Regions from separate parts of the Lactococcus cremoris subsp. cremoris KW2 genome, predicted to be linked through region 3. Evidence: predicted binding sites of a transcription regulator. Region 3 holds the regulator's gene; each other region holds the start of a gene.

Region 1 (9,919 bases), 1.0 Mb from region 3:
TTCTAGCGTAAAGTCATATCTACCCGTACCGCAAACCGACACAGGTAGTCGAGGCGAGTAGCCTCAGGTGATCGAGAGAACTCTCGTTAAGGAACTCGGCAAAATAGCCCCGTAACTTCGGGAGAAGGGGTGCTGGTGTAAAAGCCAGCCGCAGTGAATAGGCCCAAGCAACTGTTTATCAAAAACACAGCTCTCTGCTAAACCGCAAGGTGATGTATAGGGGGTGACGCCTGCCCGGTGCTGGAAGGTTAAGAGGAGTGCTTAGACGTAAGTCGAAGGTATGAATTGAAGCCCCAGTAAACGGCGGCCGTAACTATAACGGTCCTAAGGTAGCGAAATTCCTTGTCGGGTAAGTTCCGACCCGCACGAAAGGCGTAATGATTTGGGCACTGTCTCAACGAGAGACTCGGTGAAATTTTAGTACCTGTGAAGATGCAGGTTACCCGCGACAGGACGGAAAGACCCCATGGAGCTTTACTGTAGTTTGATATTGAGTACCTGTAAGTCATGTACAGGATAGGTAGGAGCCATTGAAATAGGGACGCTAGTTTCTATTGAGGCGTTGTTGGGATACTACCCTTGACTTATGGTTACTCTAACCCGCTGGCATAATCGGCCAGGGAGACAGTGTCTGACGGACAGTTTGACTGGGGCGGTCGCCTCCTAAAGAGTAACGGAGGCGCTCAAAGGTTGGCTCAGATTGGTTGGAAATCAATCGTAGAGTGTAAAGGTAAAAGCCAGCTTGACTGCGAGAGCTACAACTCGAGCAGGTAGGAAACTAGGACTTAGTGATCCGGTGGTACCGCATGGAAGGGCCATCGCTCAACGGATAAAAGCTACCCTGGGGATAACAGGCTTATCTCCCCCAAGAGTTCACATCGACGGGGAGGTTTGGCACCTCGATGTCGGCTCGTCGCATCCTGGGGCTGTAGTCGGTCCCAAGGGTTGGGCTGTTCGCCCATTAAAGCGGCACGCGAGCTGGGTTCAGAACGTCGTGAGACAGTTCGGTCCCTATCCGTCGCGGGCGTAGGTAATTTGAGAGGATCTGTCCTTAGTACGAGAGGACCGGGATGGACTTACCGCTGGTGTACCAGTTGTTCCGCCAGGAGCACGGCTGGATAGCTATGTAGGGAAGGGATAAGCGCTGAAAGCATCTAAGTGCGAAGCCCACCTCAAGATGAGATTACCCATTCGTAAGAATTAAGAGCCCAGAGAGATGATCTGGTAGATAGGCTGGAAGTGGAAGAGTTGCGAGACTTGGAGCGGACCAGTACTAATCGCTCGAGGACTTTACCAAAAGAGTCAAATATAAAATGCTTATGGTTTAGAAGTTAGAAGAATTGTTATTTAGTTTTGAATGTTCAAAGTAACATTTAATGATTTGGTCATCATTGCGATGGAGATACACCTGTTCCCATGTCGAACACAGAAGTTAAGTCCATCTACGGCGGAAGTACTTGGGGGTTGCCCCCTGGGAGATATGCGAGTGGCCAAGTTTGGGAGTTTAGCTCAGCTGGGAGAGCATCTGCCTTACAAGCAGAGGGTCAGCGGTTCGATCCCGTTAACTCCCATTGGTTGTTTCAGCCATTAATTGAATAAAGGTTCTGTAGTGTAGCGGTTATCACGTCGCCCTGTCACGGCGAAGATCGCGGGTTCGATTCCCGTCAGAACCGTTAGTAGTAATACTAATGACTCGTTAGCTCAGTTGGTAGAGCATTTGACTTTTAATCAAAGGGTCGCTGGTTCGAGCCCAGCACGGGTCATAATTCCTAGCGGATGTGGCGGAATTGGCAGACGCACTAGATTTAGGATCTAGCGCTTAACGGCGTGGGGGTTCAAGTCCCTTCATCCGCATACTAGGTTATTAGCCGACTTAGCTCAGTTGGTAGAGCATCTGATTTGTAATCAGAGGGTCGCGTGTTCGAATCATGTAGTCGGCATTGTCGTAAGACACAAAGTTTAAGTGCGAACGTAGTTCAGGGGTAGAACACAACCTTGCCATGGTTGGGGTCGCGAGTTCGAATCTCGTCGTTCGCTTGATAAATCTCCCTACGGGAGTTTTTGTATAATACCCGGGGTGGCGGAACTGGCAGACGCACAGGACTTAAAATCCTGCGAGGGGTAACCTTCGTACCGGTTCGAAACCGGTCCTCGGGATATGATAAGATTAATAGTTTTAGCTATTAATCTTTTTTTATTTTTATTTAAGAATGGCTTAATAAAGCGGTTACTTTGGATTTTTGTGAGCTTGGACTAGAAAAAAACTTCACAAAATGCTATACTAGGTAGGTAAAAAAATATTCGGAGGAATTTTGAAATGGCAATCGTTTCAGCAGAAAAATTCGTACAAGCCGCTCGTGATAACGGATACGCTATCGGTGGTTTCAACACAAACAACCTTGAATGGACTCAAGCTATCTTGCGCGCAGCAGAAGCTAAAAAGACTCCAGTATTGATCCAAACTTCTATGGGTGCGGCTAAATACATGGGTGGTTACAAAATGTGTAAACTCCTCATTGAAACTCTTGTAGAATCAATGGGAATCACAGTTCCAGTTGCAATTCACCTTGACCACGGTCATTTTGATGATGCATTGGAATGTATTGAAGTTGGTTACTCATCATTGATGTTTGACGGCTCACATCTTCCAATCGAAGAAAACCTTAAACTTGCTGAAGAAGTTATCGCTAAAGCTCACGCTAAAGGCATTTCAGTTGAGTGTGAAGTTGGTTCAATTGGTGGTGAAGAAGACGGTATCGTTGGTGAAGGTGAACTTGCTCCTATCGATGATGCAGTTGCAATGGCTAAACTTGGTGTTGACTTCCTTGCAGCAGGTATCGGTAACATCCACGGTCCTTACCCAGAAAACTGGAAAGGTCTTCACATTGATCACCTTGAAAAATTGAACAAAGCACTTGTTGAAGCTATGGGACACAATGTGCCAATCGTACTTCACGGTGGTTCTGGTATCCCTGATGACCAAATCAGAGAAGCTATCGCTAACGGTGTAGCTAAAGTTAACGTTAACACTGAATGCCAACTTGCTTTCGCAGCTGCTACTCGTAAATTCGTTAATGAATTTGACGCTAATGAAGCAGAATACATGAAGAAAAAACTCTTTGACCCACGTAAATTCTTGAAACCTGGTTTCGATGCAATTACTGCGTCAGTTGAAGAACGTATCGATGTATTCGGTTCAGCAAACAAAGCTTAATTTGCTTGTGAAACTAATATAAAAAAGAAATTGCTATGAAGCAGTTTCTTTTTTTTGATTTAAGAGTGCATATTACGGTAGAATAAGAATAGAATATGAAATGAGAACTAATGGTTTAGTTGCTCAATTAATTAAGTTTTAAAATGTGATATAGGTGTTCCAAGTCTTTTCTATATTATACTACTTACTCAAAGGAAGGTGATTTTTAGTAGATATGTATCATATAATATACAAGTGATAATTAAAAGTTGTTAAGTTGACTTGAATGATTAAAAGTGTTACAATTGTGTAAATGTAAACGTCTTGAAGAAATGATGTTGAAATTATACTATTGTAAGCTATGGAGGATAAAATACATTGGTAAATACGCAAGTGAAGCGAGTGAAAAAGCAAAAATTTATTGCAGGGACTGCTCTGCTTTTAGGTATGGCAACATTTGGTATGGTTGGTAAGGCTGATGACCTTTCTTCTTCAAATACAAATGGTGGAGTAGATAACTCAAAAGTAGATAATGATAATCAGGAAAGTGTAAAAACGTCTACTGAAGGTGTTTCATCAACGACTGAGAATGCAAATACTGTATCAGAAAGTAAAGTCACTTTAACAGTAGATTCTGAAAGTGCGCCTTCTAAGACGATTAGTGTAGGTACTCAATCAAATATTTCAGGTACTAGTGATGGTTCTGATTCATTACAAAAAACTGAGACATCTGATTCATCATCAAAACCAAGTACATCTGATTCATCATCAAAACCAAGTACGTCCAATTCATCATCAAAACCAAGTACGTCCAATTCATCATCAAAACCAAGTACATCTGATTCATCATCAAAACCAAGTACGTCTGATTCATCATCAAAACCAAGTACATCTGATTCATCATCAAAACCAAGTACATCTAATTCATCATCAAAACCAAGTACGTCTAATTCATCATCAAAACCAAGTACATCTAATTCATCATCAAATAATAATTCGGCTACTAAACCTTCTACAACTACACAAGCGCCTCCAGTAGCACCATCTACGACGGCACCATCAGCAACACCATCTACAACGGCACCTTCTAATTATTATCAAAATAGCTCTTATAATCAAACGTCAACTGCAGCGCAAATTCCTAATTCTTCATCAGATTCAGCAGCCTCTGTATATAGTGGGCCTGTATTGAAAAAAATCGAAGCTGCTAAACCAATTGAAAAAATTGATTCTTCTAGCACAGAAGCTTTTATTAAGAGTATCGCCGATCGAGTACGAATTTTAGCAGGTAAAAATAATTTATATGCTTCAATTATTTTGGCGCAAGCGATTTTGGAATCTGGTTCTGGGCAAAGTAATATGACCCAACAATATTTTAATATTTTCAATATTACGGGAGCTTATTTAGGAAAATCAATTTCATTTAAAACAGAAGAATTTTCTGGGAATAATCCTTATTATATTGAGCAAAGTTTTAGAGTTTATAGCAACTATGACCAAGCTTTAGATGATTATATTAACTTAATGATTAAGGGGACAACTTGGAATTCAGAAATTTATGCTGGTGCTTGGAAATCTCATGCGAAAACTTATCAAGAAGCAGCTCAAGCTTTACAAGGTATCTTTGCTACAGACCCTGAATATGCTCAAAAATTGATTGAAATTATTGAAGAATATAACTTGAATTTTTATGATAATGTCGACAGTACGACTCAAGTTTTAGATAGTAATATTCCAGAAAGTCCACTTGTCGCTTCAAAATTAGATTCATCAACTTATCCAGATTATAATGGGGTGGAATATCCTGGAGCAGATAGTTATGCTTTTGGTAACTGTACTCAATATGTTTATAATCGAATTATTCAGCTTGGTGGACAAATTGGGACTCATATGGGTAATGGTGGAGAATGGGGTATCAATGCTCAAGCTCAAGGTTACTTTACGACAACTGTTCCTACTGAGGGTTATGCTGTCAGTTTCCCACCAGGTGTAGCTGGTTCTAGTCCAGAATATGGACATGTAGCTTTTGTTGAGAAAGTTTATCCAGATAATTCTATTTTAGTTTCTGAAATGAATGTAAAAGGAAATAATATTGTCAGTGAACGCCATATTTCCGCTGGTGTTGCCGCGTTAGCAACTTATATCCAACCTAAATAATTAGTAATGATAGAATAAAAAAACATCAAAAATTTAAAATTAGGAATACTTTATCTAATTATAAAAAGAAGAGATTAAAAATCAGCCCAAAGGCTGATTTTTATTTGGCAAAAGTTTGAGATAATAAGTGTACGAGATAAAGACAATCTCAATAAAAAAAGTTTTTAAGATATTGAATGCTTGAATGAGCAGAGAAAGGATCTAAAAAAATGGCTAATAAAAAAGATAGAATAATGGATTTGATGCGTCGTGGAATTATCACGGAAGATGAAGCTTTAGAGCTACTTGAAAAAAATGGTTCAGTTGATTCAGAAACTTCGGATGAAAAAACAGATTCAAAAGAATTCTCATATACAGACAAAGAAGGATATGTTAATCACGATGTAGATTTTCCTGATGCAATGAAAAATGTTGCAGAAAGTTTGTTTGCTAGAGGAAAAGAAATTTTTCAAGGGGTAGCTAAATCAGTTGATGATAATATTGATTTTTCAAAAGGCTTTCCAAAAGTTAAATCAACTTCTCATATCGTAGAAAAAGATATTGAAGAAGATTTCAAAAAAATTGATCTCAATCTTAAAAGTGGTAAGGTAAGTATCTTGCCAGGTGAGAATGCTCATGTAAAAGTAGAATACAAAGTTTACGGGGCAGTTGAAGATGGAAATGTAGAAGCTTATATCGCTGAAAAAACTAAACTTGAAGTTGAAGATGATGTGCTTGAAATTGAAGCAAATGGTCGAATTTCTGCAGATATTGAACTCTATTTACCAATTAAAGATTACGAAAATATCGAAATCAATGCACCTCATGCAGAACTTAAAGTTGAAAAAATTTCAACTCAAAAATTAAACATTAATCTCATTAATGGGACAGCTGAAGTTGTCGAAGTAAATAGTGATGAATTAAAAATTAATAATAAAAATGGGGAAATCAAGGTTCTTGATGGAACAAATTCAGATTTGGAATTAACTGCTGTTAATGGTAATATTAGAATTACAACGGCTTTCGAATCTGGTGATATCTCTCTCGTTAACGGAAATATATTGCTGACCGAAAAAACAGGAACGGCTCACAAATTAAACGTTAAAAATGTAAATGGGGACATTAAAGTTTCAGTGCCTGAAAGCTTAGGCTTAGTTGGACATGTTCGGACAGTCTTTGGCGGGTACAAAACACGTTTAAATCTTGATAGTCCATTTGAAGCAGGACGTAATGGTGCAGCTGTTGTCCGTCAAGGAGCAGAATCATTAACCTTCGAATTCGAAACAAAATCAGGAACAATTTGGCTTAAAGATACCGAAATGACTGACAAAGAAGAAAATTAATTAAAATCTACTAGATGAAGCCGCTAACAGCTTATGACAAGTCTGTCAGAGTTTGTTAGTAAAATAAGATGGCTGTCAGTAAATTTTGAGAAGAAAGGTGAGAAATGGCTAAGAAACCTCTGAAAAGATCAAGTAGCAATCGAGTCATAGCAGGAACCGTCGGGGGACTTGGGGAATACTTTGGCTTGAGCCGTACAGTAATTAATGTAATTCGGGTTCTGATTGTGCTTGGTACTTTCGGAAGTTGGGGAACATTACTCATTGTTTATGTGATTGCGAGTCTATTAATGACACCGTCACAGGGATAACTCAATTATTAAAAGAAAGGATAAATTATGTCTCAAAGACAATTAACAAAATCGGTGACAAATCGTCGAGTGAGCGGTGTCATTGCAGGGATTGCAGAATATTTTGGTCTAGGTCGTGATGTTGTGACGATTCTTCGGATATTGTTTGTCGTCCTAGCTTTTGGTAGCTGGGGTGGCTTGATTCCCTTGTATTTCGTAGCAAGTTGGATTATTCCAAGTGCTAGACCACGAAATTACTATGATGATTCAGAAAATGATTATCAAGAAAAATGGAACCGCAAAGCGCAACATTTTGATGAAAAAATGGATCGTTGGTCAGAACGTTATTCAGATAAAATGAATAATTGGGCACGCCGTTATGAAGATAAAGGGCGCCAAAATCAACAAGATTCAAACCAATGGGGAAATCCGTGGGAAGAACCCAAAGGTCGTAAGACTAAAGAAGCTCAACCAGTTGAAAAAGAAAAAGAAGATGACTGGTCAGATTTTTAATAAATTTAACTGACAGAACTGCAAGTTCATCATAAGTTGTTCTGTCAGTCATTCATAACTGGTCCACCATGACCTAAAACTGGCCTCCTATATAATATAATAATAATAACTGGAAAAATGGACTTGATTAAGTCCATTTTTTTAGTGATATTTCACCGCTGGAAAGTATTTTTTGTTGACCATTAGCTAGCTTAACAATGAGCTCACCGTTGGAAGTCAAATCTGTAGCGATTCCTGAAAAGTTCTGACCAGATTGAACAAACTCAACTTCTTTTCCAAGAATAAAAGAGTGTGATTTATAGATATCAAAAAAAGTTCCAGTGGATAGGCGATGAAACTCTGACCAGATTTCGGCAATTAATTCTGAACGATTGATGTTTGGCTTTTCATTGTAAAATAGAGAAGTTGCTTTATTCTCGATTTCAGGTGGAAATTGAGAAATAGAAAAATTAATTCCGACTCCAATTACAACCTGAGTTCCCTTAGCTGGATTTAGAGAAGTTTCGGCAAGGATACCGACAAACTTTTTATTATTTAAATAAAGATCATTAACCCATTTGATTTGTGGTTTTTTGTCAGTAAGTTTTTCAATGGCGGATACAACCGCGGCACCAGTAAGTAAAGTAAATTCTGGCAATTTTTCTGGTGCAACTGATGGCATAAGAGACAAACTCATATAAATTCCACCGGAGTCCGCAGCAAAATACTGACGGCCAAATCGACCATAAGTTTGATTTTGTTTTTCTGTTAGATAGAGACAATTTTCTTGGCCATCTAATTTGGCATCTTTTTGAGTTGATTCAGATTCAGCAACAATCTTAACATCAGATAGCCAAGGATTTTTTTGTAAAATGATAGATTTTTCGAGTTTGTCATTCATTTTTTTATTATATCAAAAAACTATTCTCTTATTCTTTTTTACGATTTTAGAGCTGATGAAAGTTTTCAGAAAAGTCTAACGATAGTAAGTATTTGACTTTCAATTGTCTACGGAGTATAGTTTTATTAGAACAAAGTTAGGAAAGGGAAAAATAACTTGGTATTTGAAAAAACAGTCTTGAACAAAGCACTTGCAGTTGCTTTCGATATCCCCATTGCAGTGACTTATTGGGATGGAAAAACAGAAAAGTATGGTGAAGGAGAAACTCAGGTTCACATCACTTTCAATAAAAAATTCTCATTTAGCGATTTATCATCAATGCCAACCTTGGTATTAGCTGAGGCTTATATGAATGAAGAAATTGAGATTGAAGGGAGTATCCAAGAGCTTGTTGCATCAGCTTACCGTAAAGCGGACAGTTTTTTAACTGACCAATCTGGCTTTGGTAAATCAATGCTCAAACTTTTGGGAAATCATTCTCAAAAACAATCTCGTGAAGATATTCATAGTCATTATGACATCGGAAATGACTTTTACAACAAATGGCTTGATCCAACAATGACTTACTCATGTGCATATTTTGAACATGAAGAAATGACACTTGAAGAAGCACAAATTGCTAAAGTTCATCATATCTTGGACAAACTTGATAGCAAACCTGGTGGCCGTTTACTTGACATTGGATGTGGTTGGGGAACTTTGATGTTTAAAGCCGTGCAAGAATACGGACTTTCAGCAGTAGGAGTGACACTTTCAGAAGAACAATATTATTATGTTCGTAAAAAAGCTGATGATTTGGGACTTTCTGACAAGGTTAAAGTTTACTTAGTTGACTATCGTGACCTCAAAGAAGAGCCATTTGATTACATTACCTCTGTCGGAATGTTTGAACATGTTGGTAAAGAAAACTTGGAAATGTATTTCCAAAAAGTGTCTGATTATCTCAAACCAAATGGTCGTGCCTTGATTCATGGAATTACTGGTCAACACCGTGGTGCCGGAGTGGACCCATTTATTGAAAAATATATTTTCCCCGGAGGATATATTCCAAATATCGCTGAAAATGTTGAACATATCATGACAGCTGGTTTGCAAATGGACGACCTTGAACCTCTTCGACGTCATTACCAAAAAACCCTTGAAATTTGGAATGAGAATTATCTTGAAGTATTTGGTGAAGTTGAAAAAGAAATGGGTAGACCATTTGCTCGCATGTGGACTCTTTATCTTCAAGCTTGTGCCGCAAGTTTTGAAGCTGGAAATATTGACGTCGTTCAATATCTCTTGACCAAAGGAGCCTCAGGACAAGGCTTGCCAATGACACGCGAATACATGTTTAAAAAACATTAAGTTTGACAATTGATAAGTTGAAAAGCAAGACCATTCAGTGTTTCGGGTCTGAATTATCATAAGAACAACTTATTTCAAATTTACTGATGAAAATACTAGCATATCCGTAAGCACTGAAGCGCCAACGGCTATCCTATGACGAAAATACTAGCATATCTGTAAATTGCTAAAGCAATAACAGCTATCCTATGATGAAAATACTAGCATATCCGTAATC
Region 2 (9,919 bases), 140 kb from region 3:
TAATTTGATTACAAACTTTTTCAACAAAGGCTTGGTCATGTTCAACTAAAAGCATTGTCGGCTGACTATTTTCCAGAAGTTGGACAATCTGTTCATGATTAAAAACATCAAGATAATTAAGAGGTTCATCCCAAAGATAAAGCTCTGCTTCTTGCGACAAACTGCGAGCTAATTCAACTTTTTTCTGTTGTCCTTGACTCATTGTTTCTATTTTTTGCGTAAACTGCTTACGCTCCATGCCTAGCTTTCTGAGGTTGGAAAGAAATAATTCATAATCCAATTGATTTTCGGTAGCAAAATCTTTTAGATAGCCACAATTATCATAAATCTGACGAACAAATGATATTTTTATTCCTTGCGGAAGTTGAACAAATCCGTTGTACTCTCCAGAAAAATTTCCAGATAAATATTTGATAATACTTGATTTCCCTTGACCGTTTGGTCCGACAATTGCTGCAATTTCTCCTACTTTCAAGGAAAAATCAATTGGTTGAAATAGTATTTTTTTATCAAACGCCAAGGAAAACTTTTCAAACTGTATCAGCCTTCTATGGTGTGAGGGTTGAAAATTCATGACTAGGGGGTCAGTTTTTTCGATATTTTTGAGTAATTTCTCTTTATTCTCAACTTCCTGCCCCATTCGTTTTTCAATTGCTTTTGCTCGTTGATTTTGTTTCTTGGCAACTTTTTTATCCACAAAAGTTGCACCAGCAACATTTTCACGTTGATTGGACCAATCTCGTTTTTCCAACGAAGTCCTTTTCAACCTTGAAATATCTTTACGTAATCTTTCATCTTCAGCAAGTTCAAAATCATCACGCAGTTTTTTTTCTTGCTCATAAGTTGAATAATTTCCTTGATAGAGAATAACTTGTTGACGTTCAATCGCCAAAGTATGGTCACAAACCTCATCAAGAAAATTTCGGTCGTGTGAAACAACAATGAATCCTGATTTTTTCTTGAGATACTGAGCAACGACTTTTCGACTAGCCATATCCAAATGATTGGTTGGCTCATCAATCAAAGGAAAATTCGTTTCGTCCAAAAATAAGATTGCCAATAGACATTTTGTTTGCTCCCCACCAGATAAACTTTCAAAAGGGCGCCATAATACCTCTAAATCAACTTTTAAAAGAGATAATTCACGTTCTAATTCCCATTGTTCAAATTCGGCCAATTCATTTAAGAGATAAAAGGTCAATTGTGACTTTCTGTCAGTAATATTTACTGACAGACTTTCTACAAAATCCCCCTTAAGTGTCTCTTGATTCCTTGATTCAGATGATATTTTTTCATCATTTAAATCTTCTTCTGTCAGTAGTTGTGGAAAGTAAACAAAATTTTTATCAGTAATAATCGAGCTATCAGTAATTATTTTCCCCTCTAATAGCTTTAAAAGTGTTGATTTCCCGCGGCCATTTCGTCCAACTAATCCTAATTTCCAGCGGTCATCAATATTTATTTGGGCATGGTCAAAAATTAGGTTTTCTCCATAACCAAAAGTTAAATCTTTAAATTCAATATTTGACATTTAATTCTCCTCTCATCTGTGAGAATTAAGAAATTGAATTTGAGGAGAAATGTCTCAGTAAGACAGATATTTATTTGTATTGCTGAGAATTTCTCTTATTTCTCTGAATCTCAAATTCCCGCTTTTCGTGGAGCATTAATTTTTGCTCCATGCTGATTTTGCTTGGTTGCTTTTACGGCTGTCAGTCCATTTGTATTTTTTTCAGCAAATTGCGGTTTATTTTTCTTAATTTGTTCTAGTCTAGCTTGCATTTCTTTTTGTTTTTGATTCATTTTTTCTCCTTTTATATAAAAAGCTCTTCTCACAACTTAGGTGAAAAGAGCTTTAAAAGACACAAATTCTGGCAAAACGCCCAAATTTGAAGCATAATAAAAGCCTATTTTCTCTAAGTTGTGAACGCAACAAAAACACTCGATTTGACGAATATTTTTTAAAGTTCCAAACTTAGATTTTCAATAGACCTTACCTCATTCATTTATTTAAAATAATTATAGCATAAAATAAAAAGAACTGTCAAGATAAAAACTTGACAGTTCTTTTTTGATTAATGAAATTGCATTCCACCATCAACAATAATTGTTTGACCCGTAATATAATTAGAATCAGGACCAGCAAGGAAAGAAACCACATTGGCCACGTCCTCAGGCTCTGACAAACGTTTCATCGCAATATCTTTGGCAAAAGTCTGCATGCCCCATTCGTCATCTTTACCTGCATTTTTACCCACTTGATGTGCAATATCAAACATCATTGGTGTTTTAACAATCCCTGGTGCATAGGCATTAACTGTAATTCCTTCTTCTGCTAGATCGCGAGCGGCAATTTGTGTCATTCCACGAACAGCGAATTTTGAAGAAGAATAAAGCATTAGGTTAGGATTCCCAACGACACCTGCTTGCGAAGTTGCATTAATAATCTTACCACCATGACCTAGTTTACGGAAAAGTGCTGTGGCTGCCTGTGTTCCCCACAAAACTCCACCAACATTAATATTATAAACTTGATGAAATTGTTCAGGAGTAATTGTTTCAATCGGAGTGGTTGGGGCGATTCCTGCATTATTTACTACTACATTCAAATCACCAAATTTTTCAACAACAGCTTCTAAAGCGGCAACTACTTGGTCACGGTCAGAAACATCTGCTTTAAGAGCAAATGATTCGCCACCAAGTTCCTTAGCTGCTTGTTGAGCTGTTTCTTCATTGTAATCAATGATTGCGACTTTAAACCCATCATTATATAAACGTTTTGCGATAGCAAAGCCAATTCCTTGACCTGCCCCAGTAACTGCTGCAACTTTAGACATCTTTATTTCTCCTTTAAATGAGTGAAATTTATATTTATAGACCTTTTTCAGTTGGTGAAACTAAAATCTTAACTGCTGTTTCATTGTGATGAATCAAAGTATCAAAACCTTTATCAATCAGGTCATCTAAGCCAATTTTACCTGTAATAAATTGATTCAATTTAATCTTACCAGTTGCAAGTTTTAGGATGAGTATTATTATAAGCAATAGTCCCTAAAAGATTAGCTTCTTTAATGACTAATTTTGCCATGTCAACACTAGCTGGTTTACCCCAAATTGCAACGATAACAACTGTTCCACCCATGCGAATAGAATCTAAACAAGCATCAAATCCTGGTTGAACAGAAGTACATTCAAAAGCGGCATCGACTCCTTTTTCATTAATTTCATGAACTTTTGCTTGAATATCATCTTCAATTGGATTAAAGAAATAATCAGCAACTTCTGCTTCTTGAGCTTTTTTACGACGCAAACCACTAGGCTCACTAATAATTACTGTATGCCCTTGAGCTTTGGCAACTGCAGCTGTCAAAAGTCCGATTGGACCAGCTCCAACAACGAGTACCGTACTCTTTTCACTCAAATTAGCACGTTCAACAGCATGATATCCCACAGAAAGTGGTTCAATTAGTGCTGCTTCATCTAATGGTAAATCGTCAGGAATTTTATGTACCCAACGTTCATCAACTGAAATTTTTTCAGCCAGACCGCCGCCATTTCCGCCCAAACCAATAAAGTTTGATCCTTCTGAGAGATTGTAATGTCCAGTTTCACTTGTATCAGTACCTTCGGGAACGATATAAGGTTCAACAACGACATGGTCACCTACTTTGAGCCCACTTACCCCTTGACCTACAAAGTTTACAATACCAGACATTTCATGTCCGAGAGTAACTGGTGGAACTTCACCTGTAATAGGATTTGGATGTTCTGCTGATGGACAAAAAATTGGTCCATCTAAAAATTCGTGCAGATCTGTACCACAGATTCCACACCAAGCCACATCTATACCTACTTGACCAGCTTTTACTACTGGTTCATTAATTTCTTCAACGCGAATATCTCCGCGATCATAAAAACGTGCTGCGCGCATAAAAACGCCTCCTCTGAATAGGATGGTTGTCGTTTCAGGCAATCAATAGTATTTAATTTTGAGATTTCTCTCACAAATTTATTTTATCATTTATTTTAAAAATTTACAAAAAATTAAAGCGTTTTCCACCTTGCTATATAAGACTTATAGACAGATTTAAGGTAATAAAAAAACTACTAACATTTCTGCTAGTAATCTTCATTTTTTATAAGAAGCTAAGAATTTTTTAAGTTCTATTTCTACGACGATTTTTACGACTATCTCCCTTGACTGGAATCTGTCTTTGTTCTCTGACGAATTCTGGGAGCTGATTATATTTCATCGATAGGACAAGTCCTAATCCAATGATATTGGACATCAAAGCCGAACCCCCTTGGGAAATAAATGGTAGAGGGATACCCGTTAATGGAACAACCCCAATAGCAGCTCCAATATTTTCAAAGACGTGGAAAAGAATCATCATGATAATACCGGTTGAAATATAAGTATAGAACTGATTATTTGAGTTAAAAGTCACTCGAATCATTCGATAAATCAACATGAAGTAAAGAAAAATCAAGAATGCTGAACCAACAAATCCGAAATCCTCAGCAATAACTGTAAAAATCATATCTGATTCACGGACAGGAACATTAACATTGGCAACGCCAATTCCTTTACCCCAAAGTCCTCCCACTCCGACAGAAATCAAAGAACGTGCTTGTTGAAGACTGAAGGTTTGCGAATACTCAAAGGGATGTAACCAAGCAATAAAACGATTGACTTGATATTTTGCAAAACTTGTACTTTCAAGAAACTTCTGTCCTTCTGGAGAAGCAACTAAAGCCACAATCCCACCTGCGACTGCTGCTACAAAAAGAAAAGCTGGCGCCAGTATTTTCCAAGAAACTCCAGATACTAAGACAATCCCAGCAAAGATTGCCGCAAATACCAAGAAAGTCCCAAAGTCCTTTTGAAATACTGACAAGATTGCGACAGGAATTGTTTCAAGAATCAAAAGTCCAATTAAGCGAAAATCGTCTTTGAGGACTCTCTTTTTCAAATTGTTTTGGAAAGTTACTACAATTCGGGCTGAAAATAGAATGTAGGAAAGCTTCATAAACTCTGAGGGCTGAAATAAATTCCGTCCACCAAAAGCAAGCCAGTTTTTTGCACCTGTTGAGGCATAAGTCGCTCTATCATAGAAGAATATCGGCAAAATCATCAAAATCAGACCTAAAAGATAGAAAAATGGGGTTAAATTCCATAAAAATCTTGAATCCATGTGCATGACTATTAAGGCAACGAAGAGCCCAACGATTACCCAGGTTCCTTGTTGAACTACCAGAGTTGTGGCTTGTGCCGGATGATCGTGACTTACTGCCACATAAAGTGCGTAAAGACCAATTAAAATTAACATAAAGGCTGGTAATATAAGCCCATAATCAATTCTTGAATCAAATGTAAATCTATTTACTTTCTTTTTGTTCAAAACTAGCTCCAGTCAGTTTAATATTGTTTTAGCCTTATAAAATTTATTTCAAAAAATCATAAATCCCTTTTAATCTGCTAAAACAACTTTATTATTGAGGTGACTTCTCTTTTAAAATCATAAATCCATTCTATTATACAATTTTTTCGAATGATTTGGGCGTTCTTTATCAAAATTTCGACAAAAAAACGCTGAAAACACTTTCAGCATTTTATAAAAAGTGCCCAAGAACATCTCCTCCAAAAATAAGAAGATATGAATAGAGAAGAATTGGTAATGGTTTACATAATAAGATACTCCAAGTGAAGAATTTCCAACTCATTTTTGTTTGACTAGCAATCAAAACTAGAGCGTCGTCTGGGGCAATCGGTGATAAAATAAGGAGCGCAAATACGATATTAAAGCGCTTTTGTCCTTTATCTAACCAAGCCATGTATTTATTATATGTTTTTTCTTTGACGAAAGTCTTAGCTAGCGAGGAGCCATATTTTTTCCCAAAGTGGAAAAGCAAAAACGAACCCGCAACAATTCCAAAGTAATTATAAATAAATCCCCAAACGGGCCCAAAAATCATGACACCGGCGGCCATTGTGATTCCGCCAGGTATGATTGGGACGATTACTTGTAAAACTTGCATACAAAGGAAAATCAGCGGCCCCAAAAAACGGTGGGCGACAATCAATTGTTGCAAGACGGCTTGATTTTGAAAAGCACCCAGTCGCCACAGATAAACTCCGCCGACAATTGTAGCCACAAAACCTAAGATGGTAATTACATTAAAAACTCGTTTGACATATCTTAATACGTTATCATTCAAAGAAAATCCTCACTTTGGACATTTTTTTGCTTTAAGATAGGCCTCATTTTCTTCAATCCAACTAGGTAGAGAGTGAGCAAGGGTTTTAAAGCCAATCTTGTCTCGTGAATCAGTAAAATGTTTTTTTCGGTAGATATGATGAACTTGTGGATTTTTTTCAAGACTTCGGATTGACAAGCTAATTTTGCCATTGTATTCATCAATATCGATGATTTGGGCCATTATTTTTTGCCCAATTTTAGCAATATCATGGATGCTCTTGACATATCCGGATTGAATTTCAGAAATATGAATCAAACCTTTTTGTTCAATTTTCTCATTGGTTTCTGGATTTTGCAGGAAAAACTTTACAAATGCACCATAATCCTGCATTCCAATGATTTCAACTTCAACAATATCTCCGATTTTAGGACTTTTTTTATCCATTTTATGGCTCGATAATCTCAACTGATTCAATGACAACATCGTCAACTGGTTTATCTTGTGCACCCACACGTACAGCTGCGATTTTATCAAGGACTTTGTAGCTTTCTTCATCAACTAATTGACCAAAAACAGTATGTCGACCGTCAAGATGCGGAGTTCCACCATCAGTATATGTTTCTGCTACTTCTTCAGGCCAACCCCCTTGAATAAGAGAGTCCTTTGGATAAGGCAAGTTTTTATTTTGAACGATGAAAAATTGACTACCGTTCGTATTAGGACCGGCATTTGCCATTGACAAAGCCCCACGAAGGTTAAAGAGATCCATTGAGAACTCATCCTCAAATTTTTCACCGTAAATTGAAGAACCACCCATCCCAGTTCCTGTTGGATCTCCTCCTTGAATCATAAAATCTTTGATGATTCGGTGGAAAATCACACCATCATAATAGCCTTCTTTACTGAGTTCAATAAAGTTTTTTACTGTTTTAGGAGCAAGACTATCAAATAATTTGACAGTCATTTTTCCATGATTGGTATTAATAATTGCTGTGGTACCTTTGTAGTTTTCAAGATCAAGTTGTGGGTAAGTCATAATTTTTTAGTCGGCATTTCTATTTAAAAAATGCCTTCCTTTCTTCATAGTTTAAGTTACTGACGAATCTGTCAGTTTTATTTTTTCCTGACAGATTTGTCAATCAATAATTTTTAAGGCTTGTAGGGCTTTTAAGATTCCATCATTTTCGACCGAATCCGTAATATAATCAGCTTTTTCCAAAATTTCTGGATGAGAAACTTTCATCGCAACTGACAAGCCAGCAAAATCAAAAAGTTCACGGTCATTGAGTCCATCGCCAAAATTCAACATATTTTCAGATTTCAACCCAAGTTCTTGCAAGACTTGTTGACAGCCAATTGCTTTTGAGCCTTCAAGCGGTACAATATCTGAACTATTTGGATGCCAACGTACAAGCCGAATTTTGTCAGCCAAGTTTTCTGGTAACTTCAACTGATCATCATGATCCGAAATTGTCAACATTTGATAAATTTCTTCTGTTTGATAATAATCAGGATTTTCTTTCAGTTCAGCATAAACTGGACCAATTGCCTCACTTGCGATTTTATCCCATTTTGAAACGCGTAAGCTGTCAGCTGCCACAAATGAATACTCACTTTGTTCGGTTCTCAACCAAGCAATGATTTCCTCTACTAAATCCTTGGAAAAAGTGTTTTTATATAAAACTTTTTGATTGCGCGCATTTTCAACATAAGCGCCATTAATGGCCACGTAATAATCAGGTTTCAAGGCACGAACTTCTGGAACAACACCAAAAAGATTTCTTCCCGTTGCAATTCCGGTCATGATTCCTTTTTCATGAAGTTTTTTAAACACTTCATTGATTGATTCAGGCATAAATCCTGAATCTTTAACCCTTAAAGTATCATCAATATCAAAAAAGATAATTTTAATCTTTTGGGCTTTTTCTAATATTTTTTCCATTTATTTTTCACTCTAAATTTATTTGCACATTCTCAATTATATCATATTTCCAACTTGTTTTTCCTCAAGTTTATACTAAATGATGTTGAATGGCATAAATAGTAGCCTGAGTGCGGTCCGAAACTTCAAGTTTATTGAATATATTTGAAACATGTGTTTTTACTGTTTTTAAACTGATAAAAAGTTCGTCAGCAATTTCTTGATTGGAAAGTCCTGTAGCAAGAACTTTTAGTACTTCTAATTCTCTTTTAGATAAGTCATCATAGAGTTCATGCTTGCGATGCTTTTGTTGGGCAATTTTTTCTTTGACCGCGTCAGACAAAACGTCTTTGCCATTAGCAACTTTTCTGATTGCCATTGCAATTTCTGCGGCTTGTGAAGTTTTAAGAATATATCCTTTTGCTCCTGCAGCCAGAGCTGGAAAAACTTTTTCATCATCAATAAAACTTGTCAAAATCAAAATTTTTCTTTCAGGATTATTGGCCAAAATTTTCTGAGTTGCCCCAATACCGTCAAGTCTATCCATTACCAAATCCATCAATATAACGTCTGGATCAAGCATTTCTGTTTTTAAAAAACCTGACTCCCCATCGGCAGCTTCACCAACCACTTCAATATCGGGTTGGATATTCATAAAACTTGATAAACCAAGGCGCACCATCTGGTGGTCATCTACAATTAAAAGTTTGATTTTTTCCATTTTATTCTTTCTAAATATCTTTCATTTTTAAAGACTCGGCTTAGCTTTGGGGATAATAATCTCAACAGTGGTTCCCGAACCAGGCGCTGAAATCACTTTAGCATCTCCACCAATTAAAAGCGCTCGTTCTTTAATATTTGCTAAACCATAGCTCGCTGTTTTATCACTCGTTGAAACATCAAATCCAACTCCATCATCAGCAATTTTCAAGAAAATATTTTCTTGGGTTTCTCTTAAAGATACTTCAATGTGTTCGGCTTGCGAATGACGCAAAGTATTCGATAAAATCTCCTGAGCCATTCGAAAAAGGTTGTCCTCAATATTACTTGTTGCTTCAATATCAGCTAATTTAACAATAATATTTGCTGATATTTTTGCTTGCAATTCGTCTGTCAGTGCTGACAAGCCTTCTGCTAAACTCTTACCATCTAATTCTACAGGTCTAAGATGCAATAAGAGCGCCCGCATTTCGTTTTGAGCCGAATGGAGGACTTTCAAAACCAATTGAGTCTGTGTTTCGATTTGCTCTTTACTCAAGCTTTGGGTGGAACCAGCCACCGAAGATAAAATCATCGTTGCTGCAAATAGTTCCTGACTGACAGAATCATGGAGTTCTCGTGAAATCCTTTTTCGCTCTAATTCAATAATTTCAGCCTTGTCAGCAGATTTTTGCTTCGAGAGTTCTTGGAGTTCTGCCGACATATTCATAATTTTATCATGAACAGCTTGTAATTCAGGAGATTCGGGCTGCTGATTTTCTTCTAATAGCTTTATGTCATCTTGAAACTTTTGTTGAATACTCATGTTTTCAACATGATTAAACAAGGTAAAAATCAGCGCAAGTAATCCTGCAACTGATATAAATATCCATAAACCATAGAAATTATCACGAAGTTCTCTAATAATATTAGCGGTATTTAGACCACCCAAAGGTTGTCCACTATTCATCATTATGAATAGAAGAAGATACATAATAAGGATGATACTAAAAACTGCTAAAAAGGTTGTGAAAAGCGATTTTTTCATCCTCTAATCACCTCAATATTTCCTGAGTCAACACGAATATTTATTTTTAT
Region 3 (9,919 bases):
AAGCGCCCTTGTTCTTGATCATAATATCCCAAGGTAACATTGGCACCCAATTTTGCTTGGCCAGCCAAAAAAGGGATTTGACCGACAATGGATTTGATTAAGGTCGTTTTACCCACACCGTTTGGCCCAACAATAGCCAAAGATTCCCCTTTGCGTTCATCAATATTGATTGGTCCAGATAGACGATTGTCTGAATAGCCTACCGTAGCCTCTGACACGGTCAGGACAACATTTCCTGAGGTTTTTTCCGGGGTGAAAGTAACATGAGCCGATTTGTCATCGCTCGTTGGCGCATCCAGTCGATCCATTTTTTCTAATTTTTTACGACGCGATTGTGCCATTTTGGTCGTTGAAGCACGCACTAGATTTTTGGCAACATAGTCTTCTAATTTTGCAATTTCTTTTTGTTGCTTTTCAAAGTTTTTAAGTTCTAATAGAAGTTTTTGCTCCCGTTGTTCGACATAACGTGAGTAATTACCAGAAAAACGAGTCAACTCGCCTCTTGATAACTCTAAAACTTCATTGACTACCTTATCCAAAAAGTAACGGTCATGGCTGACAATTAGTAAACTACCATCATAATTTTTAAGATAATTTTCAAGCCAAGCTAAAGTTTCAATATCCAAGTGGTTAGTTGGTTCGTCCAAAATCAACAGCTGTGGTTTTTCTAAAAGCATTTTCGCTAGGGCTAAACGCGTTTTTTGTCCACCTGATAAACTTGAAATTTCACGTTCCCACATTGACTCATCAAAACGAAAACCATTTAAAACTGACTTAATTTCAGACTCATAAGTAAAGCCGTTTTTCATGCGAAATTCTTCTGACAATGAATCATAGCGCTTCATTAAAAGCGTCAATTCATCAGCGCCAAGTTCTCCCATTTGCAGTTCCATTTGACGCAATTGCTTTTCCATTTGACGAAGCTGGTCAAAAACAGACAACATTTCGGCAAAAATTGTCCTTTGCGAATTTAAGCCAGTATCCTGAGCCAAATAATTCATGCTTAAGTCTTTTGTTTTTGAAATGGTTCCACGACTTGCTTCTTCAACCCCAGCAATAATTTTAAGCAAAGTTGATTTACCAGCACCGTTTCGTCCAACTAAAGCTATTCTTGAATGGTCTTGTAGGCTGAAACTAATGTTTTCAAATAAGACATCGCCACCAAAAGTTCGTGCGATTCCATTTCCTTGCAATAAAATCATTATTATTAATCCTCTTCGTTAAATCTTAAACCTTTTTATCCCTGATTTTTTTCTTATATTTCATAGAAAAAGCAGTCCTTCTATTATAGCATTTAAACGATATATTTTGTAGTTTTCTCAAATAGTGTCATAAAAAAACCTATCAAATTTGATAAGTTTTTTAAAAATATTATTAAATTAAGATTAATCTTTCTCTTAATTCTACTCTACGAACTTCAGGTGGTATAAATGCTCTAATCCCGTCCTCATTGAAACCAATCAATAATCTTTGCTCATCAAAAATTAATGGACGTTTTAGAAGACGAGGATTTTCTTGAATCAATCTATAAGCCTCCTCTAAGCCCAATTCATCAAAATTATGGTTTAAACCAGAGTAAGTTTTTCCTCGGGTAGCAATGACATCTTCCAAACCATTTTCTGTGAGGGACAAAATCTTGATTAAATCATCTTTCTCCATGATGTCTTTAGTTAAATTAATTTCTTCAAATTCAATATGCCGTTTTCTCAACCATTTTTTAGCTTTTCTACAAGACGAGCATGAACCACTAAGATAAATTTTAATCATATTTTCTCCCTATCTATTTTTCATAATTCTATTCTACCATGAAAGCGCCACAATTAAAAGAGTAAAATTAATTTTTTTTAAGAATTTTTATTTTTTACTCATTTTAGTCCTCTTCTTCATTCCTTTTGTTTGATAATTTCACAAATTTTTGATAAAATTATCACAAAGAAACTAATCATGATTAGTTTTAATAAATATGAATTACATTTTTGAGGTATAACAATGACTGACCATAAACCAAGCAAAAGCTTACCAAAAGCAACTGCAAAAAGGTTGCCACAATACTATCGACTTTTCAAAAGTCTAGTCGAAGAGAATGTGACACGCACAAATTCACAACTTATTTCTGAAAAAATTGGGGTAGATGCTGCCACAATTCGTCGTGATTTTTCTCTCTTTGGGGAATTAGGACGACGAGGCTACGGATATGAAACAAAAGTTCTTCGTGATTTCTTTGGAGAACTTCTTGGACAAGATCAAGAAACTCATATCGCATTGATTGGGGTCGGAAACCTTGGACGTGCGCTTCTTCATTATCAATTTCAAGACAGAAATAAAATGAGAATTACTCAGGCCTACGATATTTCTGGAAATCCACTAGTTGGGACTCAAACAGATGATGGCATTCCAATTTATAATATTTCTGATTTAGAAAAGAATGTTAAGAAATCAGACATAAAAACAGCCATTCTATCTGTTCGTAAGGAAAACGCTCAGGAAGTGGTTGATACTCTTGTCAAAGCAGGAATCAAAGGCTTTCTTAACTTTGCACCTATTCGCTTGAAAGTCCCTTCAGATGTTGTTGTCCAATCTATTGATTTAACTAAAGAATTGCAAACCTTGTTATTCTTCATGGGAGCTCAAGAAGAATAAAAGACAAGCAAAATTTTATCAAAACTATTAATGATACCTAGGCCTTCGTGTGCTTAGGTATTTTATTTTCAAGCCATCATCATTTTAATTTTTTCACAAATTTTAGTTTATTATTTAGTACTAATTCCAGCATATCTTCAATCGAGTTAATCATTAATTATATTTTGGAAGTTAAGACTAATCAACTAAAATAAGTTGCTATCTCTCTCTCGAAAACTATAATAATTCCCCGCTCCCACAATAATATGATCAATAAAATTAATTCCTATATTATCACAAGCATTTTTTAATTTTTTTGTAAAAATTTTATCTGCTTGACTGGGTTGTAAATTGCCCGAAGGGTGATTATGTGCGACTAATAAACCAACCGAGAGATTTTTTATTGCATGGTAAAGGATCTCTCGAGGACTAGCAGTTGCATGATTAACTGCTCCGATAAAAATAGTTTTCTTCTCAATAATCTGATTTTGTCCATCTAAATAGGTCGCAGTAAGATGTTCTTGCTCAAAATTTTGCATTTCAAAAGCAAGACTCATGCCATATTCTTTTGAACTTAAAACTTGGCCATAACGTTTTCTGGTTGTCGTTTGTATTCTTTTTCCAAGTTCAATCATTGCTCGTAATTCAATAGCTTTTGTTTGCCCAATACCCGAAATCTCCTTGAGTTCACTAATAGATGCTTTGCGAAAATTATCCAATGTCCCAAAATGTTGCAAAAGTTCTAAAGCTAAATTTAATGATGAGTATTTTTTCCGACCCGTCCGCAATAATATTGCAAGTAACTCAACATCAGACAAATACTCTTCACCTAAAAGTTCTAAACGCTCTCTTGGTTGCATTGGATAAGATTTCTCTTTTAATTCGTACATACTTACTTATACGAAAAAACAAATCGTTTGTCACTGACAAATTAAAAAAATATAAAAAAGTTCTGACAGAATCAGAACTTTTTTATATTTTATTACTGACCTTTCTGTCAGTAAATTTTTATTCTACTGTTACTGCTTTAGCCAAATTACGGGGTTTATCAACGTCAAGACCACGTTGCATTGAGGCATAGTAAGCAATCAATTGTGTTGGGATAACCATTGAAATTGCTGACAAATAAGGGTGAACTTGATTGATTACAATTGTATCATCTTCACGTGCCACTCCTTCTTCAACGATTGTAATTGCTGAGGCACCACGCGCCACAGTTTCCATCACATTACCACGAGTATGGGCTGCTACTTCTTCATTATTAGAAATCAAAGCAAGAACTGGAGTCCCTTTTTCAATCAATGAAATCGTTCCATGTTTTAATTCTCCAGCTGCAAATCCTTCACATTGGATATAAGAAATTTCTTTTAATTTAAGCGAAGCTTCCATTGCAACATAATAGTCTTGTTTACGACCAATATAAAAGGCGCTGCGCGTTGTTGGTAATAGTTCTGATACAATAGCCGCAATCTCATCTTTTTCAGATAAAGTAGACTCAATAGATTGAGCCACTAAAGAGAGTTCTTTAACCAAATCAAAGTCTTTAGCTTTTGCTTGACCCTCTGCTTCCCCAACTGCCTTGGCAAGAAAAGCCAAAGTTGCAATCTGACCAGTATAAGCTTTTGTTGAAGCTACCGCAATTTCAGGACCAGCTCCAATTAACATTGTGTAAGTCGCTTCGCGAGACAAGGTAGAGCCCGGAACATTTGTAACAGTTAAGCTAGGAAGTCCTAATTCATTTACTTTTACTAAAACTTGGCGACTATCTGCTGTTTCCCCAGATTGTGAAAGGAAGATAAAGAATGGTTTTTTGCTCAATAATGGCATATCATAGCCCCACTCTGATGCAAGACCAAGTTCAACAGGAGTATCCGTAAGTGCTTCAAGCATCATTTTCGCACCAAAACCAGCATGATAAGAGGTACCAGCAGCAATAATATAGATACGGTCTGCTTCTTGAATACCTTTGATAATGTCTTGATCAACTTTCATCGTGCCATCTCCATTGGTATAAGTCGCAATCAGTTTACGCATGACAGCTGGTTGTTCATCAATCTCTTTAAGCATATAGAATGGATAAGTTCCTTTTCCAATATCTGACAAATCAAGTTCAGCAGTATAAGAATCGCGTGAAATTATTTGACCTTCATAGTCCATCACTTCAACCTTATCTTTTGTCAAAACAACTAGCTCTTTATCATGAATTTCCATAAATTCTGATGTTTCACGAATCATTGCCATTGCGTCTGAACAAACCATATTATAACCATCGCCAAGTCCAATGAGGAGTGGAGATTTATTTTTTGCTACATAGATTAAATCTGCATCTTCTCTGTCCATGAGCGCGAAAGCATATGATCCTTGAATTAATTTCAAAGCTTTTTTGAACGCTTCAAGAGTTGTCAAATTTTCTTCTTCTACAAACTTAGCAATTAAGTGAACAGCAATTTCAGTATCAGTTTGTCCTTTAAAGCTGTCATTCATCAAAAATTCATTTTTAAGTTCTACAAAGTTTTCAATGACCCCATTATGAACCAAAACGAAACGACCAGAACTTGAAGTATGAGGATGAGCGTTGTCTTCTGTTGGTTTTCCATGAGTTGCCCAACGGGTATGTCCAATCCCACTTGTCCCCGAAACATCAATCCCAAGCTTAGCTCTTAAATCTGCAATACGTCCCACTGATTTAACTAATTTTGCAGCCGTTTTTTGACCATTTACAAAAATTCCTGCTGAATCGTATCCACGATATTCGAGTTTTTCAAGTCCTTGCATCAAAATATCAGTTGCATTTTTGCTACCTACAACACCAACAATCCCACACATAATAAAGCTCCACTTAACTCACCAATTAAATTGGTATAGTTAATTATTTTCTAATTTTTTATTTATAAATAGCATTATAATACACTTTTCGGTTCATGTCAAGGAAAAATAATCTAATTTTATCTAAGAAACGAAAATTGGTATAATCTGAATTGCAACAATAATAAAAGCCAATTAATAATTAATTGGCTTTTTTAGCTGCTTCTTGGTATTTAATAAATGTCGGATAAGTGAACAACAATAGACTCATTCCTTCTAGGAAACCACCAATTGTATCACTCGGATAATGGACCCCTACAAAAATTCTTGAAAACATGACTGTTGCAATCAATATCAAGCAGAGAATTCCTAAGGCAATCTTAGAAGATTTATTTTTTAATTTTCTAAGACAAATAAAGAAAATACTTCCAAAAATAATTGTTGCAAATATAGAGTGACCACTCGGAAAACTTTTTCCAGCTTCATTCGCAAAAGCAGCTAGACGATGAATTTCTGGACGGTCACGCCCAATAATCATCTTAATCGCTGTGTTGATAAGCAAACTTGATATGACCATTGTAGCAAACCAAATCGTTGCTTTCTTTTCTTTAAATATCAAATAGAGAACCAAAGCAAGTAAGACGGCTACAATTATACCACCCTTATCCCCAAAAATATTTGTCATGTGAGAAAAAAAGAATGTGAGTCCCGAAGAACTTTGTAAGTGAAAAGCCCAGTTTTGAATCGGAGAATCAAACGGGAGAGGAGCGTGTGTATAATATATTTTCACAAGTACAGTTAAAATTAAAAAGGCGAGGGTCGTCAAAGTACCCAAAATATAGTAATTTTTTTTATTCATAATATAAGTTTAGTTTTCTATAGACTCCATGAGGAGATGAAAAATTGATCCTTTCGGAGTATTGTTTGTGACAAAGACTTCAGCATGGTTTAATTGCGCATATTGTTTAGCAATCGCAAGCCCAAGACCTGTGCCAGGAATTTCACTTGAACGGGATTTATCAATGCGATAAAATCGTTCAAAAATATTAATTTTTTCTTCTTCTGGAATACCCACTCCTTCATCAGCAACTTGCAGCTCAACTTGATGATTTTCAGAACTAATTTTTACTTTAATTTCTGAATCTTGGGGTGAATATTTTCCAGCATTTTCAATAAAAACAATGATGATTTTATAAAGTGACATTTTATCAGCCCTGACAAAAATCTCGCTTTTTCCATTAAATGTAATTTTTTGGCTCAAAGCAGGTTGAATTTCACTGACCACTTTGTCAGTAAATTCAGTCAAGTTAAATTTTTCTTTATTTACTTCCAAATGATTTCCCCGAGAAATTGTCAGTAAATTTTCAATGAGCCCTTTCATTCTCAGGGACTCTTCATCAATATAAGAAAGTGAGTCATCAATAATTTCGGGATGCTCATGCCATCTTCTTTTTAATAAAGTGACATGTCCACGAATTGCAGCAACGGGCGTCCTCAGTTCATGTGAAGCATCCGAAACAAACTGCTGCTCATTCTCAATTTTTTGATTTAATCTGTTTAATAAGCGATTAAAACTTTGACTTAGCTGACGAACCTCAATTGGATTTTTACTGACTGGTAATTGTTTAACTTCTTTTTCATCAGTCGCTAACATCATATCAGTCAAAGGCTGGCTAATTGTATTTGCGGCCTTTCGAATTAAAATTAGAGCGATAAAAAAGAGAATAATCATGACAGCGACAATGACTAATATCGCCCTTATCATTGATTTTACAACAATATTTATGTTTAACCATAATTCTACTTTATTCCCATTTTTGGCCGTTTCTGAGCTATACCAAAAGATAACATCTTTTGACAAACTAAAATTGCCCCAAGAAAGCCGTGACTTTAAAAAATGTGATGTGCCATGACTTTCATCAATATCTCCAGAAGCCCTTGTTAGTCTAACAAAAGTAGATTTTTCATCTTTTTCACTATCCAGTTTAAATTCATCCCAGTTTACATTACCATTTTCTGCCGCTTCTTGTACCGAAGAAATCAGAGACGTCCCCTCACTCTCTCGGATTTGTAAACTTGTAAAAGCAACAATTCCTGAGACAATTATCGTAACAAGGAGTGTAAAAATCAAAAATATACGGACAAAAGTTGCTGTGATGATATTGGCACTTGTTTTAGATTCTGTTTTTTTCATTCGTTAGTTTATTTTAATATTTTTTAGAGATGAATATGATTGCCCCTTTGAAAGTTGTGCCTTCAATTTTCGATATTCTAATAAAGTCAAGGCAATCATTACCAAGTCAACCACACACAAGACAAGCATTGAAATCGACCCATGATTGAAAAATTCGAACATTTGATAAGTGATAAAACCAACCAAAAGCACGATTGATAAAGGGTATGACCATAAAATCTTGCGCCAGAGCAAAGCGAGCGTCACCAATTTTAAGGCACCATGTAGGAGTAGATAAATAACAGCAAATAGAGTCGCATCACTTGTCAATCTCTCTCCTGAATTTGTAATCATGCTTGAAAGTGGAGCAAAAGCAATCGATGCCGCTAAATGTTGAATTGTTGATTTTATCAAATCAAGTGGAATAAAAATCAAAAGTAAACCAGATAAAAATTCAACGAATGCAAAAATACTTTTCCCAAGAAGCATGGCGTTAAAGCTGACATCCAATAATTCTTCTTTGTTTTTTACTTTTTCCATGGTCTACCTCTTTTCATTTTTCAACCTTCGCCATTCAAGCGATAGCCTACTCCACGAACTGTTTCAATCAGAGATTTATGATTTGGAAGATCAATTTTAGCACGCAGATAACGCACATAGGCATCTACTGTATTTTCCTGACCATCAAAATCCATTCCCCAAACATCATCCAAAATATCTGCTCGGCTAACCACTATACCACGATGTTCTAAAAAATAACTTAACAAAGCAAATTCTCTTTGAGTCAAATTCACTGTTTTTCCCGCTACTTCCGTTGTATGAGCCGTTAAATCTACCTTTAGATAATCAAGTTCATATACTTTTGAGCGAGAAGTTGACCACTTTCTAAAGATAAGTCTCAGACGAGCTAAAAGTTCTTCAATTTCAAAGGGTTTAGTGATATAATCGTCCGCCCCAGCATCTAAACCAGCAACTTTATCACCAATATAATCACGCGCCGTTAGAAATATAATCGGTGTATTGGGCTGAATTTTCTTCATGCGTCGTAAGACGGTCAAACCATCTAATTTGGGAATCATCCAATCAAGCAAGACGACATCTACCGCTGGTTTTGCTTGCTCAAACACCTCTAAGGCAGCAAGACCATCAAAAGCTGTTGATACTTGATAATCTTCAAAGACTAATTCTTTTTTAACATAATCAGAAATACTAGGTTCATCTTCAACAATTAATACATGATAAGTCATTTCCTCACCTTTCTCTTTAACAGCTTTCTTTATTTAAGTTTTAACTGCCAGTTTATTATATCAAGCCTAAAACAAAAAAACCATACGGTTTTTCTGAATAATTAATGATATTTTATCATTTTTTAAATTAATCTTCGTTAATGAAGTCTTCAATTAAATAACGCGGACGTTGTTTAACTTCAAGGAAAATTTTCCCGATATATTCACCAATTACACCCAAGGCCAACAAATTCGCTCCACCAAAACCAACAACAACTAGCATGATTGAGGCCCAACCAGCAACATCAGAACCATTGACAAAATGACGGGCAATGATATAAATTGCTCCTACAATGGCCAAAATAAACCAAATTAAGCCAATCCAAAAAATTAGACGCATAGGTGCTGCCGAGGTAGAAGTAATTCCGTCGATAGCAAAACTAATCATTTTCTTCAAAGGATATTTGCTTTCTCCGGCAAAACGCTCGCCGCGTTTATAGTATACAATCTCAGATTTGTAGCCAACTAAAGGAACCATGCCTCGCAAAAAAAGATTTTGCTCAGGAAATTGTGCTAAACCTTCTAAAGCACGACGACTCATTAAACGAAAATCCGCATGGTTAGGAACACTTTGACTCCCCAATCCTTGCATCAATTTATAAAAAGCTCCTGCTGTTCTTCTTTTGAAAATAGTATCCGTTTCACGATTATCTCGTACTCCATAAACAACATCACAGCCGTCATTTTCAAATTTTTCGAGCATTTCATCAATAGCATTAATATCATCTTGTAAATCAGCGTCCATTGAGATAACACAATCTGCGAGATTTCTAACCGTCAATAGGCCAGCAAGCAAAGCATTCTGATGGCCGCGGTTTCTTGTAAGATTAATTCCGCTAAACATTGAATTTTCTGCATGTTTTTCTTTTATTTTTTCCCAAGTTTTATCTTTTGATCCGTCATTAACATAAACGATTCTACTTTTTGGACTAATGATATCATTCGAAATTAATTGTTCGTATTTGGCCTTGAGACGTTCGGAAGTTTCATCAAGTACCAGTTCTTCGTTGTAACATGGCACGACCATATAAAGAAT

What was found. Region 3 encodes Rex, which represses fermentation and respiration genes when NADH is low (regulators of the CRP and FNR family bind a similar motif). Its sites were predicted from a motif close to TTGTGAANTANTTCACAA; they were not measured.
Region 1: the regulator Rex is predicted to act here: its motif matches at 2,255-2,272, upstream of KW2_RS09785 (class II fructose-bisphosphate aldolase).
Region 2: the regulator Rex is predicted to act here: its motif matches at 3,990-4,007, upstream of KW2_RS04325 (2,3-butanediol dehydrogenase).

What each region holds. Positions count from the first base shown of each region.
Region 1 is NC_022369.1:2,044,759-2,054,677, reverse strand. Features, by position in the region: rRNA gene KW2_RS09830 (23S ribosomal RNA) at 1-1,297, shown strand, start outside; rRNA gene rrf (5S ribosomal RNA) at 1,381-1,496, shown strand; tRNA gene KW2_RS09820 (tRNA-Val) at 1,499-1,571, shown strand; tRNA gene KW2_RS09815 (tRNA-Asp) at 1,601-1,673, shown strand; tRNA gene KW2_RS09810 (tRNA-Lys) at 1,691-1,763, shown strand; tRNA gene KW2_RS09805 (tRNA-Leu) at 1,773-1,854, shown strand; tRNA gene KW2_RS09800 (tRNA-Thr) at 1,868-1,940, shown strand; tRNA gene KW2_RS09795 (tRNA-Gly) at 1,966-2,037, shown strand; tRNA gene KW2_RS09790 (tRNA-Leu) at 2,072-2,157, shown strand; gene KW2_RS09785 (class II fructose-bisphosphate aldolase) at 2,318-3,214, shown strand; gene KW2_RS09780 (amidase domain-containing protein) at 3,572-5,350, shown strand; gene KW2_RS09775 (DUF4097 family beta strand repeat-containing protein) at 5,560-6,672, shown strand; gene KW2_RS09770 (PspC domain-containing protein) at 6,777-6,980, shown strand; gene KW2_RS09765 (PspC domain-containing protein) at 7,008-7,472, shown strand; gene KW2_RS09760 (biotin--[acetyl-CoA-carboxylase] ligase) at 7,600-8,352, opposite strand; gene KW2_RS09755 (SAM-dependent methyltransferase) at 8,509-9,702, shown strand.
Region 2 is NC_022369.1:883,012-892,930, reverse strand. Features, by position in the region: gene abc-f (ribosomal protection-like ABC-F family protein) at 1-1,531, opposite strand, end outside; gene KW2_RS12095 (hypothetical protein) at 1,642-1,803, opposite strand; gene KW2_RS04330 ((S)-acetoin forming diacetyl reductase) at 2,076-2,837, opposite strand; gene KW2_RS12335 (hypothetical protein) at 2,872-2,997, opposite strand; gene KW2_RS04325 (2,3-butanediol dehydrogenase) at 3,005-3,931, opposite strand; gene KW2_RS04320 (FtsW/RodA/SpoVE family cell cycle protein) at 4,158-5,402, opposite strand; gene KW2_RS04315 (TVP38/TMEM64 family protein) at 5,614-6,219, opposite strand; gene KW2_RS04310 (CvfD/Ygs/GSP13 family RNA-binding post-transcriptional regulator) at 6,229-6,645, opposite strand; gene KW2_RS04305 (peptidylprolyl isomerase) at 6,647-7,237, opposite strand; gene KW2_RS04300 (Cof-type HAD-IIB family hydrolase) at 7,337-8,143, opposite strand; gene KW2_RS04295 (LuxR C-terminal-related transcriptional regulator) at 8,214-8,843, opposite strand; gene KW2_RS04290 (sensor histidine kinase) at 8,871-9,869, opposite strand; gene liaF (cell wall-active antibiotics response protein LiaF) at 9,866-9,919, opposite strand, start outside.
Region 3 is NC_022369.1:1,022,255-1,032,173, reverse strand. Features, by position in the region: gene KW2_RS04995 (ABC-F family ATP-binding cassette domain-containing protein) at 1-1,202, opposite strand, end outside; gene KW2_RS04990 (Spx/MgsR family RNA polymerase-binding regulatory protein) at 1,375-1,767, opposite strand; gene KW2_RS04985 (redox-sensing transcriptional repressor Rex) at 1,990-2,640, shown strand; gene radC (RadC family protein) at 2,826-3,509, opposite strand; gene glmS (glutamine--fructose-6-phosphate transaminase (isomerizing)) at 3,628-5,445, opposite strand; gene KW2_RS04970 (phosphatase PAP2 family protein) at 5,627-6,283, opposite strand; gene KW2_RS04965 (ATP-binding protein) at 6,293-7,618, opposite strand; gene KW2_RS04960 (DUF2127 domain-containing protein) at 7,622-8,137, opposite strand; gene KW2_RS04955 (response regulator transcription factor) at 8,158-8,844, opposite strand; gene KW2_RS04950 (glycosyltransferase family 2 protein) at 8,972-9,919, opposite strand, start outside.